Regions from separate parts of the Streptomyces sp. 71268 genome, predicted to be linked through region 2. Evidence: riboswitches for the same ligand, from Rfam matches in the RefSeq annotation. Region 2 holds a riboswitch; the other holds the start of a gene.
What was found. A riboswitch is a leader RNA that binds a small molecule or an ion and turns the genes downstream of it on or off. The one in region 2 is predicted to bind cobalamin.
Positions count from the first base shown of each region.

Region 1: it holds a riboswitch for cobalamin, as region 2 does, so the genes downstream of both, OYE22_RS06620 (hypothetical protein) here and OYE22_RS31125 (ABC transporter substrate-binding protein) in region 2, are expected to answer to the same signal.

Region 1 is NZ_CP114200.1:1,820,945-1,828,410, forward strand. Features, by position in the region: gene OYE22_RS06605 (LLM class F420-dependent oxidoreductase) at 1-517, opposite strand, end outside; gene OYE22_RS06610 (carotenoid oxygenase family protein) at 954-2,339, shown strand; gene OYE22_RS06615 (NUDIX domain-containing protein) at 2,397-2,909, opposite strand; cobalamin riboswitch at 3,468-3,684, shown strand; gene OYE22_RS06620 (hypothetical protein) at 3,817-4,821, shown strand; gene OYE22_RS06625 (cysteine synthase family protein) at 4,818-5,840, shown strand; gene OYE22_RS06630 (ATP-grasp domain-containing protein) at 5,837-7,096, shown strand; gene OYE22_RS06635 (MFS transporter) at 7,089-7,466, shown strand, end outside.
Region 2 is NZ_CP114200.1:7,805,550-7,813,015, reverse strand. Features, by position in the region: gene OYE22_RS31130 (hypothetical protein) at 224-826, opposite strand; cobalamin riboswitch at 1,056-1,254, shown strand; gene OYE22_RS31125 (ABC transporter substrate-binding protein) at 1,291-2,307, shown strand; gene OYE22_RS31120 (iron ABC transporter permease) at 2,304-3,419, shown strand; gene OYE22_RS31115 (ABC transporter ATP-binding protein) at 3,416-4,201, shown strand; gene OYE22_RS31110 (DUF5655 domain-containing protein) at 4,568-5,503, shown strand; gene OYE22_RS31105 (site-specific DNA-methyltransferase) at 5,604-6,347, opposite strand; gene OYE22_RS31100 (C40 family peptidase) at 6,877-7,466, shown strand, end outside.

The DNA of each region.
Region 1 (7,466 bases), 6.0 Mb from region 2:
CGCTGACCCGCAGCGCCTGCGGGCCCATGGCCGCGACCAGCAGCGGCACGCCGTTCTCGGCGCCCGCGACCCGCGACGGGATCGGGCTGCTGACCGAGAGCAACTCGCCGCGGAACTCCGCGCTACCGGTCTCCAACAGGGGGCGGATGGCAGTCAGGAACTCCCGCAGCCGGGCCACCGGCCGCTCGAAGGGGATGCCGAAACCGCCCTCGGCCAACAGCTTGGTGCCGAGCGCGAGCCCGAGGTGGTAGCGGCCGTGGGTGGCGGCCTGGGCCGTGAGGGCCTGGCTCGCGACCGGCAGCGGGTGTCGCCCGAAGACGGGGATCGCCGAGGTGCCGACCTGCAACTCCGGCACCTCGCGCCCGACGATGGCGGCCAGTTGGGGTGAGTCGGCGCCGAAGGTCTGGCCGAACCAGGCCGACCGCAGCCCCGCGGCGGCGGCCTCCCTGGCGAGTTCCACGGTGGCGTCGATCTGGTTGGCGGCGTCCGCCGCGTTGAGTGCGAGTCCCACAGTCATGTCAGCCCCAACCCACAACGGCGGATCGCGCATTCCGCCCGCCGATCAGCAGATGACGCTTGACCACGCAAAGTGTGAGTGGTTTATTACTCTCATAATCTCGACCGGCCCGTCACGCACTCTTCGTGACGGACGGCCGAGCCGACGGAGGTCGACAACCGCCGCACCTCCCTCACCTACGCAAGACGGCACGCCACCAGAAGCACACCCGGCGGACGAACTCAACACCGCAGTTTCGCAGGCGATTTAGCCACACTTCGCCACAGCCAACACCCGCGAGCAGAGCCGACCGCCCGACTCGTAGCACGGCGAACGACCACCCCCGCACCACACGGATCCGGTGAGCACTTAACGCCGCCTCACGCCACTGCCAGCACTCAACCACACCTCCATCAGTGACTTATCAATCACACACTCACAGCGAAGGGGAACCGTCATGTTCACCCCAGCCACCCCCACACCACCCAGGCCGTACGTCAGCGGGCACTACACGCCGTTGGTCGACGAGGTCACCGCGCACGGCCTCACCGTGCACGGCACCCTGCCGCCCGAGCTGAACGGCCGGTACTTCCGCAACGGTCACAACCCCAAGCCCGGCCACACGCCCACACACTGGTTCCGGGGCAGTGGCATGCTCCACGGGCTGCGGCTGCGCGACGGGCGCGCGGAGTGGTACCGCAACCGCTGGGTGCGCACCCCCGCCCTCGAAGGCGCCCCCGAGAAGGGCCCGGACGGCGTCCCCGACCCCCGGGTCAGCAGCGCCGCCACGCACGTGGTCGAGCACGCCGGCCGCATCCTCGCCCTCCAGGAGGCGAACCTCCCTTACGAGGTCACGCCCCAGCTCGACACGGTCGGGGCCTTCGACTTCGGTGGCGCGCTGACCACGGCCATGACCGCGCACCCCAAGACCGACCCGGCCACCGGCGAACTGCACTTCTTCGGCTACGGCCCGGTGCCGCCGTACCTCGTCTACCACGTCGCCGACGCGCAGGGGCGGATCGTGCGCAGCGAGGTCGTCCCCGGCGCCGGTCCGACCCTGATGCACGACTTCGGGCTCACCGCGCGACACGTCGTCTGGCTCGACCTCCCCGTGGTCTTCGACCCCGCCGAGCCGTCGGGCATCCCGTACCGCTGGAGCGACGACCACCCGCCGCGCATCGGCGTGATGCCCCGCTCAGGACCGGCGGTGGTGCGGTGGTACGAGGTGGCGCCCGGGGCGTTGCTGCACGTGGCCAACGCGTACGAGGACGAGCGGGGGCGCGTCGTCCTGACGGGGCCGCGCTACGACCGCGCCGGGTGGGAGCAGTCCTGGAAGTGGTGGACCGGGGCGCCCGGCCACGCGCCCGATCCGGTCGTCGGCGCCACCGCCCACCGCTGGGTCCTCGATCCGGCCACCGGGCGCGCCACGGAACAGCCGCTGGACGGGTTGGTCAGCGAGTTCCCGACGATCAACGAGGAGTTCGCCGGGAGCGCGAACCGGTTCACGTACGGGGTCGCGTTCCCCGGGCCGGAGCTGACCGGGTACGCCGTCGTCAAGTACGACCACGCCGCTGGCGCCCGGGAGTTGGCGCGCCTGGGGCCGGGGCAGATGCCGGGCGAGGCGGTGTTCGTACCGGCCGACGGGAGCACCGGTGAGGACGACGGCTATCTGCTGACCCTCGTCAGCGACCTCGCCGACGACACCTCGCGCCTCCTGGTCCTCGACGCCGCCGACCTGGGGGCGCGCCCGCTGGCGACCGTCGAGCTCCCGCACCGCGTTCCGGGCGGCATCCACGGCTCGTGGATCGACGACAGCGACCTGCCCGGCCAGGGTGCGGCCTGAGTGACGGGCCGGCCGGGCGGTGCGCGCGGACGCGCGGCGTGAGGCGTGGGGCGGAGGTCAGGGACGCGGCGCTGAGGCGTCCCGAGGCGCGGGGTGCCCGTCCGGCGTCGGGTCGGCCGGGCCGGTCGGGCCACCGGGCCCGTCCGGTGTCGCGAGCAGGGCCAGGCCGTCGCGCGCGGCCGGGGACAGGGTCGCGGGGGCGAGGCCGGAACGTGGCAGCCAGCGCACCGCGCCGGTCGCCCCGTCCCGCTCCGTGACGCGCAACGGGCCCGGTGCCAGGGTGACGACGTAGAAGAGGCCCACCAGGTGCCAGCGCACGCCGAGTCGGTCGGCCGCGTAGCTCCGGGCGCCCACCAGGTGTGCGTCCAGCAGTTCCAGGCCGGTCTCCTCGTACACCTCCCGCGCCAGTGCCTGCTGTGGCTGCTCGCCCGGGTCGATGCCGCCGCCCGGCAGGTGCCACAGCCCGGGGGCGAAGACGGGCGAGACGTCGGAGAGGCGCGTCAACAGCAGTTGGTCGGCCGTGGTGGCGATGGCGTAGGCCGACACGCGCGTGCGGGTGGACGTTTCCATGGGTGGGCCTCCGAAGGGCGAGGGGTGGCGGGGCGGTCGCGGGGCAACCGGTTCCGCGCAACTATCGATCATGGACGGCGCGGCGCCAAGGGGGTGACGCCAGGCGGCGCGGGCGGCCCGCCCGCGAGGTCGGCGCCGGCTCCCGCGAGAGCGAAGCCGCCACGGGATCGAGGGCACCGCGAGCGCGAGGGCCGTCCGGCGAGTGCCCGCACGGGCACAGCGGCCGCTTCCTTTCGGTCACGGCTCAATCGACCCGCTTGACCCGCAGGGCCCGAGCGCCCCAGGGTGCCCACGGGCCCGGCGCGATACCGCAGTTGGCGGGCGCCTGCGAGGCCGTGCGCCGCGCGCCAGGAGGCACGTCCCGCCCCCGGCGCGTACGGCCAACGTCCCGTACGCGCCCGGGCGGACGCGGCTGACCGGCCACGACGCGGTCGCCGATGACCAGGGCACCGACGGGCCAACCCCCTCGCGTACCTCGCACACCACTCGCCTCACATCACCCAGCCGCATCAGGACAAGGCTGGAACACACCCTGTCGCAAGTGGCGCGAGCGCCCCTACGCTGATACGCGCAGTCGGTTCGCGCCACGTCCAGTGGCGTGGCGCAAGAGGGAACCCGGTGTGAGTCCGGGACTGTCCCGCAACGGTGAGTGTGAGCGAACGCCGTCGGCGCGCCCGGCCCCAGGGTCTCGGTGCGCGGCGGTCAGTAGGTGCCCGTCGGAAGTCCGGCAGGTGTTCCACGAGTCCGAAGACCTGCCAACTGCGCACGCGCTCTTGTCGCGCGTGCTGTGCACGGTGACCTCGAGGACTGGGTCGGCGGTACAGGCGGTTGACCGGGCGTCGCGCCCGCCGAACCGCCCCCTCCCTTCCGGTCGGCGCTCGGGGCGCGGGACGACGAGGGAGGACGCGTGCATGGTCACGGAAGTCCGCGCCCGGGCCAGCCACCGGCCGAGCCACACCCGGCCGCGCCCAGACCCGCGCCGTCGGCGCCCCCCGCCACCCTGGGCGGCCCGTCGGCCGCCGGCACTGTCCCCGGCCCCGGCGCCGTTCCCGGCCCCCGCACCGCCGCCGGCGTCTGTCACGGCACGCTGGGCGAGTTGTACCAGGGGCCGCTGCGCGCCGGCGGCGCCCCGGACATCGCCCTCGTCTCGTTCCCCGTGGACCGGCACTCCTGGGCGTACTTCACGCCGGGCGCCGGTCGCCCGGGGGCGCTGCCGCCGGGCGAGAAAGCGGCGCGCGCGGTCCGTCTCTTCCTGGACCACTTCGGCCTGCGCCTGCCGCCCGGCCACTGGCGCACCCACTCCGAACTGCGCGTCGGCGTGGGGATGGCCAGCTCCACCGCCGACATCGTGGCGACGCTGCGCTGCCTGTTCCGCCTCTTCGGCCTGCCCTACGACCAAGGCGTGGTGACCGGCGTGCTGGCGGCGATCGAGCGGGCCGACAGCGTCTTCCTCGACGAGTTCGCGCTCCACCTCAGCGCCCGCCACCAGGTGGTGCGCACGCTGGGCACCGACATCGGCTTCCACACCGCGTTCGTCACCGAGCCCGGCACCGTGGACACCAGCGCCGTCACCGCGCCGCTGCTGCGGCACTACGCGCGGCGGGCGAGCGAGTACGAGCGGTGCCTGGCCGACCTGCTCAAGGGATTCGAGTCCGCCGACCCGGCCGCCGTCGCCCGGGCGGCGACCACCAGCGCCACGCTCTCCCAACAGGTCCTGCCCAAGCGGACGTTCGAGCGCGTGCTGGCCCACCGTGAGCGCTTCGGGGCCGACGGGGTCTTCGTCGCCCACACCGGCTCCCTGATCGGTTACCTCTTCGCCCACCGTCCCCACGCCGAAGCGAAGTCCGAACTGTCCGCCTTCTTCCACTCGCTCGGCCACCAGTGCTCATTCGCCCAAGGAGGCTACGGGTGATCCACCCCCACATCGCCGACGCCCTGAAGGTCCCCGACCTCGTCCGACTCACCGATGACACGGTCCTCATCCGCTTCGAGTCGATGAAGATCTACTCGGCCCTCGCGGCCGTCCGCCACCTCCTGGACCAGGGCACGGTGCGCCCGGGACAGACGCTCATCGACAGCTCAAGCGGCATCTACGCGTACGCCCTCGCGCTGGCCTGCCACCGCTACCACCTGCGCTGCCACATCGTGGCCTCCACCACCGTGGACGCCACCACCCGCGCCCAACTGGAAATACTGGGCGCCACCGTGGAACAGGTGCGGCCCTCGGCCGACCTCAAGCTCGACCAGGAACTGCGGGTGCGGCGGGTGCGCGAGATCATCGCCGAGCGCCCCGACGTGCACTGGATGCGCCAGTACCACGACGCCATCCACTACCTCGGCTACCGCGAGGTCGCCGACACCCTCGCGGCGGCCTTCCCCGACCAGCCGCTGACCGTGGTCGGCGGCGTCGGCTCGGGTGCCTCGACCGGCGGCCTCGTGGCGCACCTGCGGCGCACGGACCCGTCGGTGCGCCTGGTGGGGGTGCAGCCGTTCGGCAGCGTCACCTTCGGCAGCCAGGACCACCACGACCCGGAGGCCATCATCGCGGGCATCGGCTCCTCGATCGTCTTCGACAACGTCCGGCACGACCTGTACGACGCCATCCACTGGATGGACTTCCGACACGCCCTGTCCGGCGCCGTCGCCCTGCTGCGCGAACACGCCGTCTTCGCCGGCCTGTCCACCGGCGCCGCCTACCTGGCCGCCACGGACGACGCCCGCCGCCACCCGGACCGGCTGCACCTGATCATCGCCGCCGACACCGGACACCGCTACGTCGAGCGCGTCTTCGCCCGGCACGCCGAGGCCCTCGACGTCGCCTCGCTGGGACCCGTGGAGATCGCCGACCCCGCGCAGATGTCCATGCCCTGGTCCGCGATGGCCTGGAACCGTGGCGCGTGCCCGGCCCACTGGAAGGAGCGGGCGGCATGAGCGTGGTCTGCCTGGAATCACTCACCTTCGGCCTGGGCCACCTGGTACGCGCCGCCGACGCGCTGGGCGAGCGGCTGCGGCTGCTGACCCGCGACCCGTCGTACTACGCGTACGAGTTGGGCCGGCTACCCGCCGGCGCGCTCGACGTCATGGAGGTCGACACGTTCGACACCGAGCGGGTGGCCGCCGAGTTGGCCGCCACCCCCGGGCTGCGCGGCCTGATCAGCTCCACCGACACCTGGACGCTGGTCGGCGCGGAGCTGACCGCCCGCTTCGGCCTGCCGGGGCTCGACGCCGCGGCGTTGCGGCTGACCCGCGACAAGGCCGCCGTGCGCAACCGGCTGCACGCGGCGGGCCTCACCCGAGGGCGGGCCGTGGAGGCCGGCGAGGCCGCGCGCGACCGGGCGCTACGGGCCGCGCTGCTGAAGGAGGTGGGGCTGCCGGCCGTGCTCAAGGACACGGCGGGCACCGGCAGCCAGAACGTGTACCTGGTCCGGGACGAGAGCGAGTGGCAGGCCGCGCTGGACAGGGCCGCCGACGGTCAGTTGATGGGCCGCCTGTTCGCCGAACCGTACTTCAGCGGCCCCGTCTACAGCGCCGAGACCCTTACCTGGGCCGGCCACACCCGACTGCTCGGCGTCTCCAGCCGGCTGATGTCGGCGGAACCGTCCTTCCGCGAGGAGATCACCGCGTTCCCCGTCGCCTTCCCCACCGAGCAGCTGGACGCCCTCGAACGGTGGCTGGACCAGGTGCTGGCCGCGATCGGCTACACCGACCGCTTCGCCCACCTGGAGTTCGTGCTCACCACCGACGGCCCGGAGGTGGTGGAGGTCAACCCGCGCATCGGGGGCGCCCTGGTCGGCGAGGGCCTGTGCCGGGCGCTTGGCACCAACGTGTACGAGGCGATGGTCGAGGCGGCCGTCGGCCGTCGCCCCCGCCTGCTCGACGCCGAACTCCCCGGCGGGCCCGCCGTCGCCTTCGTCCTCGGCTACCCGGCCGAGCCCGGCGTGTTCACCGAGGTCACGGGCGTGGAACGGCTGGCGGACATGCCGGGCGCGCCGGCCTGGTACCCGACCAAGCGTCCCGGCGACCGGATCGAGCACCTCACGGACAGCCGGGGCTACGCGGGCATCGTCTACGCGGAGGCCGAGACCGCCGAACTCGCCACGCACCGGGCCGTGGCCGCCGCCAACACCCTGCGCGTACGCACGACGCCCCTGCCCGACCAGGCGGGGAACCCGCCCGGCGATGGCTGAGCCCCCGCGCGAGGGCCCGCGCGCCGCGCTGGCCGCGCTCAACGGCCCGCTGCGCTTCCTGCTGCTCAGCTCCTTCCTGATCCCCCTCGGCAGCTTCATGGTGCTGCCGTTCATGTCGGTGTTCCTGCACGAACGGCTGGGCATGGGCCTTGGCGCCGTCGGCCTTGTGCTGGCCGTGGCGTCCCTCGTGCAGTTCTCCGGCGGGATCGTGGGCGGGGCGCTCGCGGAGCGCATCGGGCTGCGGCGCACCATGCTGTGCGCGCTGGTAGTGCGCACAGCCGGGTTCGTGGGCCTGCTGCTCGCGCTGCGGTGGCCGCCGCTGGCCGTCGCGGCGCTCATCCTCACCTGCTGCGGCGCGGCGCTCTACCTG
Region 2 (7,466 bases):
AGGCGATGTCCATGGCAGTGCGGCACTGGCACTGCTCGGACTCGGACAGAACGGCCAGAAGGAGAGACCGAGCCGGAAGTCGAAGAAGTCGCCGGACATGGCCCATCGACGGTCGGCACGAGCGCCTCACACCGGCCCGCCCTACCGGGGTGCGTCATCGTGCCTCCTTCACACCCCTCTCGCACCGCCAGCGAGAACCGCATCGGGCGATATCAGACCTGTTTCAGAGGGGCGGGAGCTTCGCCATCCAGGTGTCGAACAAGTCCAGGTCGTACCGTTCACGCCGACCAACCCAGTGAGATACATCCGGCCATTCCCAGGCCACGCGACCAGGGTCGACGGAATTCAGCGTGGCATACCATTCACGCAGCGGTTCAGCCAGCCGTACGTGCACCTCGAAATTGCGGCGCCGCCGGGAGATATCCCGCTTCCGCTGCTCCCGCAGAACGTCCTCGGGTAGCGTCACACAGGCGATCAGGTCCGCGACGCCTAGGGTCTTCCTGGTGATGGCCGACCGAGTGAGCTCCAACTGGCGCGTGAATTCATCGGCGGTGGCGGACAAGCCGGCACGCGCCAGGGTCCAGGATAAATGGAGCTTCAGAGGGTCGGTGTCGCAGACAGCGCGCCCTTGGTCATTTTCACGATCGAGCGCCCTGGCCCAGCGCTCCTCACTGCGCCTAGTCCAGAAACGGCTCACCCCGTCGATATCCGCAACGTCAGGCGGGCGTACGTGACCCGGTTTCTCGCCGACAATTTGAGCAGACGGAAAAGTGGCCACATAGTGGCTCTTGCCTACAGCAGTAGGGCCTTCAGCGACGATAATCACTCGCCGATTTTCTCACGGCGCGCGCTTTGACTTAACAGCACTGATCGCCTGCGCAGCCCGTTGAGGACGACCGCTCGGACGCTGTCGCCGCACGGCTGAGGCCGAGCGTGACGCACCGCGGAGCACGCGTACTGCTCGAGTTCGGCGGCAACGGGCTCGCCGGAGGGTCGCACGTGCCGCAGGCCGACGTTGGGCCCCGGGAATCCATGTGAAGCGATCGACACGCCCCTTTTACCGTCGGCTTGGGGGAACGTAGGATCACCTGGTCATCGCCGCGACGGGAGACGGGAAGCCGGTGCGAATCCGGCGCGGTCCCGCCACTGTGACCGTGGAGCGTCCCTGCAACACGCCACCGCGCACCGCGCGGGAAGGCGAAGGGGACGCCAACCCCGGGAGCCAGGACACCGGCCTGTCGCGGGCCCACCCCGAGGAGCGCGGACTCCAGGAGGCACCACGTGTCCCAGTTGTACCCCTATGCCCGCACGCGCGGGTTCCTTCGTGTCACGGCCGCTGCCGTGGCTCTGACATCAGTGCTGCTGACTACGGGATGCGGTTCGTCCGGCGAAAGTGGTGCGGACGCGAGGGCCACCACAGCCGCGCCTTCGGGCTTCCCGGTCACCGTCGACAACTGTGGCATGGAGACGACATACGACAAGCCGCCGTCGCGAGTGGTCACCATCCACCAGCACCCGGCGGAACTCATGCTCGCCCTCGGCCTCAAAGACCGCATGGTCGGCACCGCGTTTCCCGACTCCGCCGTCCTGCCCGAGTTGAAGAAAGAATACGAGGCGATTCCGGAACTAGCGAAGAAAGAGCCGTCGTTCGAGAGAATTTTGGACGCTGAGCCCGACTTCGTCTACGGCGGATACGGCAGCGCCTTCGCGGAGAACGAGGGTCGTTCCCGCAAGGCGTTCGCCGACGCTGGCATCGACACTTACCTCAACCGCGAGTACTGCGGCAAGAAACAGGTGACGATGAAGGACACCTACGACGAGATCCGGGCCATCGGTACGATCTTCGGCGTCCCGGGCCGGGCCGACAAGCTGGTCACGGACCTGAAGAGCCGCGTCAGCAAGGCCGGTGCCGAGGTTGAGGGCGAACCCAAGGTATCCGTCTTCGTCTACGACAGCGGCGACAAGAGCGCCTTCACCGCCGGTGGCAAAAGCTTGGGCACCGACTTGATCCGCCTGGCCGGCGGCGAGAACGCCTTCGCCGACCTGGACGACGTCTTTGGTGACGTCTCGTGGGAGCAGGTTGTCGAGCGCAAGCCGGAGGTCATCGCTATCTACGACTACGCCGGCGCCGGAAGCGTCGAGGAGAAAAAGAAGTTCCTGGTCTCCCAGCCCGCGCTCGCCGACGTACCGGCCATCAAGAACAGGCGGTTCGTCGTCCTGCCATTGACCGCCACACTGGTCGGCATCCGCTCGGCCTACGCGGTCGGCGACCTGGCCCGCGGACTACACCCCGAGAGCTTCCGGTGACCCAGGCCGCTCCTGGTACGTCCGACGAGCGGCCTGTCCCACGGCGGAAGGCCACTGGTGCAGCAACAGGACGTACGCGGCTGGCTGTCACGCTGCTGATACTCGCCGCTCTGCTCGTCGTCTCCGGTACGGCGGGCCTCGCGATCGGCTCTGTGCATATACCGCCGAGCCAGGTGTGGGGCATCGTGACGCACGCACTGGGCGCCGACTGGCAGCAGACGGACTGGACAAGGGCCCGGGAGATCATCGTGGTGGACGTACGAGCACCACGGGTGCTGCTCGGCGCGGTCACCGGCGCCGGCCTCGCGGTGATCGGCACCGCTCTGCAGGCCCTGGTACGCAATCCGCTCGCCGAGCCGTACCTGCTCGGCGTCTCCTCCGGGGCGTCGCTCGGCGCTGTCTCGGTGATCGTGTTCGGAGTCACCCTCTTCGGACCGGCCTCCCTCTCGGTGGCCGCCTTCGTAGGCGCCCTGGGCGCGCTCCTGCTCGTGTACGCCACCGCCCGCACCGGTGGTCGCATCACCTCGTCGCGGCTAGTGCTGTCCGGAGTAGCGATCGGGGCGGTACTGACCGCCGTGCTCGACCTGCTGCTGCTCACCACCGACCGAGGCAACGAGGCCCGCGCGGTCCTCGCCTGGACCCTCGGCGGTCTCGGCGGCGTCAACTGGGACACCCTGTGGTTGCCGAGCATGGCCTTGCTGCTCGGCGTCGGCGTCCTCATGGTGCAGGCCCGCAACCTCAACCTGTTGCTGGCCGGCGAGGAGGCGGCAACGACGATGGGGCTGGATGTAGCCCGCTTCCGCGCCCGGCTGTTCGTCCTGCTTTCCCTCGTCACGGGGGTGCTGGTCGCGGCGGCCGGCCCGATAGGCTTCGTCGGCCTGATGATGCCTCACATCGTGCGTCTGTTCGTTGGCGGCGACCACCGCCGGGTCCTGCCGACGGCGGCACTCGGCGGAGCAATCTTTCTCATCTGGGCCGATATCGCCGCCCGGACGGTCGCCGCGCCGACGGAGATACCCGTCGGCGTGCTCACGGCCCTGTGCGGCGGGCCCTTCTTCCTGTGGCTGATGCGCCGGGACGCCCGGCGCGGCACCGGCCGAGGAGTGGCATGACCGCGACCGAACTGAGCGTCGACGGCGTCACGCTGACCGCCGGAGCCCGCCACCTCGTGCGCGACGTCTCGCTGACTGCCCGTCCGGGCGAGACCATCGGTCTCGTGGGCCCCAACGGCAGCGGCAAGTCCAGCCTTCTACGCACCGTTTACCGCGTCCTGCGACCAGACACCGGCCAGGTCCGGGTCGACGGAGGCGACGCCTGGTCAGTGCCAGTGCGACAACTGGCTCGCACCGTGGCGGCCGTGGTGCAGGATTCGGCCGCCGACTTCGATCTGGCAGTCCGCGAGGTCGTCGCCATGGGCCGCACCCCGCACAAACGGCTGCTCGCCGGTGACACCCCCGAGGACGCGGCCCTCATCGACTCCGCGCTCCTCGCGGTCGATGCCGCCCACCTGGCTGACCACCCCTTCGACCGTCTCTCCGGCGGCGAGCGCCAACGCGTCCTCATCGCGCGCGCCCTCGCTCAGCAGCCCACCCTCCTCGTCCTGGACGAACCCACCAACCACCTCGACATCCGCCACCAACTGTCCGTGTTGGGCGCACTGCGCCGTCTTCCCGCGACCGTGCTGCTCGCCCTGCACGACCTCAACCTGGCCGCCTACTACTGCGATCGCCTCTACGTCCTGCACGCTGGCGAAGTCACCGTTTCCGGAGCGCCCGCCGACATCCTCACCCCGCGCCTCCTGGCCGAGGTGTACGGAGTGACGGCGGAAGTCACCACCCATCCGCGCACGGGCACCCCGCAGATCATCTTTCTCCCCGACGAGCCACCTGACTGAAACGGTCTGACGGGGGCCTCGACTCCCCGAAGTCGCCGCGCACGCCCTGCAGAATTGCACTTACATTGTGGGCGGATTCCACAACGCTCGGCTCGGGGTCACGATGGGCGGCTTGATCAACACCCTCGAACGCACCATGAGTAGCTAATGTCACGGCTCGTCGTGTCCACCCTCGCACGAGCATGGGCTAGGAGCTCCATCAAGCGCACTCTACGCACTCCAAACCGACCTTTGCGCGCACATCCGGGCATGCGTGACGTCGCATTCGAACCACGCCCTTCTCAGCGCGTTCGACTCCCTCCGTATAGAATACCCGCCTCACTATCTCGCTTCTCTTAATGTACTGACCACGGACGGGGGGCGATGGTGGCCGAGCTGTTGTTGTTCCGACAGAGCTCCACTGGTCGGGATATCGAGCTCCGGGGCTCGACGGTGGCGTTGGAAGTGGATCTGCAGCGGCGGGTCGAGGCGGGGCTGGAGGCGATGCTCGGCGTGCGGTTCCTGGCGTCGGAGTACCCGACCGGCCCGTGGCACAGGGGCCGGATCGACACCCTCGGGCTGGATGAGAACGGCAGCCCGGTAGTAATCGAGTTCAAGAAAGGGTCCGACAGCGGGATGCTGTCGCAGGCCGTCTCCTACCTGTCCTGGCTGGAGTCGGCGCACCACGAGTTCGAAGCGCTCGTGCGGAAGGTGCTGGGTGCGGAGGCTGCCGAGTCGATCGACTGGCGCCGTCCGCGGATGATCTGCATCGCGGCCAGCTTCTCCCACCACGACCGTGTGGCCGTGCAGCGGCTGCCCGAGCGGATCGACCTGGTGCGCTACCGGATCTTCGAGGGCGGTCTGCTCAGCCTGTTGCTGGTCGACTCCTCGCCCGGTGCCTCGGCCGCTGCTTCGTCTCGACGAAGTCGGCGGCGGGAGACGGCGGTCGACGTCGCGGTGACGGCCCCGATGGCTCCTTCGTCGGTGAGTGCCGGCCTCGTACCGGAGTGCCTGCGGGACCTGTACGCGGAGGTAGACGAGGCGCTCACGGCGTGGGGCGAGGTCGAGGTAGCGCCGCTGCGCCACTACATCGCCTACCGGCGGCTGGTGAACGTGGCATCAGTGATCTTCCGTCCGAAGCGCGAGGCGATCCTGGTCTATCTCAGACTCGACCCGGAGACGGTGGAGCCGGTGGAAGGTTTCACCCGGGACATGCGCGGCATCGGGCACCTCGGGACCGGAGACCTGGAGGTGCGCCTCACCTCGGCCGCCGACCTGGAGAAGGCGGCACCGTTGATCCGGCGGGCGTTCGAGGCGGTTTGACACCAACAGAAGGGCGGCTGGCGCATCGGCTACTCGATGCGCCAGCCGCCCTTTGGCCGTCTGCGATCCGCCTGCATGGGGCTCCCCTTTCTCGTGATCACTACTCCGGTCCGGCCAGGACGAGGTCGTCCTGCGTCAGCTCCGCGCGGAGCCGCTGCTCTGCCACGTCGGCGTAGTGCGAGGACAGCTCGACCCCCACGAACCGGCGTCCCTCGCGGAGGGCAGCCACCCCTGTGGTGCCGCTGCCGGTGAAGGGGTCGAGGACGATTCCGCCTTCGGGGCAGATCTGGACGAGCTGCCGCATGATCTCGACGGGCTTCTGGGTAATGTGCACGCGGTCCTTGCGTGGTTGGGAGGCGATGAAGTGGCCGGGCAGGTAGAGGTCGCGGTCCTTGGCCAGGCTGCCCTTGACGCCCCAGGTGATGAACTCGGCTGACTGCTTGAACCCGCCCTTGCGGGGACGACTGGCGGGCTTGACCCACGGGATGGTGCCGGTCCAGGTCCAGCCGGCCATCTGGAGAGCGTCGGAGGTGGTCGGCTCCTGGCGCCAGTCGGAGAAGACAACGGCGACCGCGTGCTCGGTGGAGGCCCGGTACGCCTCGGTGAGCAGGGTGGTCAGCCAGCTTCGGTAGCTGCGTTGGTCGCGGTTCTCGCCGGGGAAGTTGCGCAGGTCGTGTGCGCTGTCGCCGCTGACGTACTTGGCTCGCGCAGTGCGGCTGGTGCGTTCAGAGCTGGTGCGTCCGCCGGAGTTGTACGGCGGGTCGGTGATGACGGCGTTGACGCTCTCGTCCGGGAGGGTCTTAAGCACGGTGAGGGCGTCGCCTCGGTGCAGCGTGTAGCTCATGTGCTGGCCTCGTTTCGGGTGCGGCTGGTCCCGCTGTCGTCAGTGCGTGGCGGCGCTGGTTGGGAGCGGGGTTGCGCCGGAGGTTAGCTGCGAAGTCCGGCCATGCCCAACGAGCTGTGTAACTGCCCGAGGGCCGTTTGGCGCGGCCGGAATCCAGATCTACTGTCTCGCCACGTCACCGGGCCAGAACAATGCTCAGCCTCAGCTGACCTGCACTTATCCGTACCGTCTCGTCAGCCGAGCAGTCGTGAGGGGAACCGATGTACCTCCTGAGATTACGAGCGCGGCTGGCTGCCGCGCATGACCTGAGACCGGCGTCCGGGAGCTACCAACTCCCCTGACCCTGGGGCCTGCCCGTAGGGGCGGGTGCACTGCGGCGCGGTGCCGGCGGCTTCGCACGAGAAGCCGGCACCGCGCCTCCTACGAACCCGTAAGGAGACGCTGCCATGCCGCATGCCCGGATACCCCCGCCCGCCGCCCCGGCACCGTTGCCCGGTTGCTACCTGCGCCCGGCGAGGCGGCGGAGGCGGTGAAGAAGACCACCGGGGCCGTCCTGGGGCTCTTCGCGTGCGGTCCGCTCCTGCTGATCGTGCCGATCCTCGCCATTGGCGCCGGCACCGCCACCGCCTCGTGCTCCAGCACGGACACACGAGGCGTAGACAGCTCGGCCGTCTCCGCGCAGGTGAAGAAGATCCTCGACGGTGGCAGCGCGGAGGCGGTGTCCGTGCCGGGGTTGGATGATCCGGCCGAGCAGGTGCCCCACGCGAAGGCGATCCAGGCCACCGGCGTCGCGATGAACATCCCCGCCCGAGGCCAGATCGTGGCCCTGGCCACGGCCCTACAGGAGAGCGGCCTGCGCAACCTGACCTACGGCGACCGTGACTCACTGGGCCTCTTCCAGCAGCGCCCCTCCCAGGGCTGGGGCACCGCCGAGGAGATCCTGAACCCGGTGCACTCCTCGACCACGTTCTACGAGGCGCTGGAGAAGGTGCCGGGCTGGCAGTCGCTGTCGGTCACCCAGGCCGCCCAGGCCGTGCAGAGGTCGGGCTTCCCCGAGGCTTACGCCAGGTGGGAACCCTTGGCCACCGCCCTGCAACAGGCCATCGAACCTCTACTCTC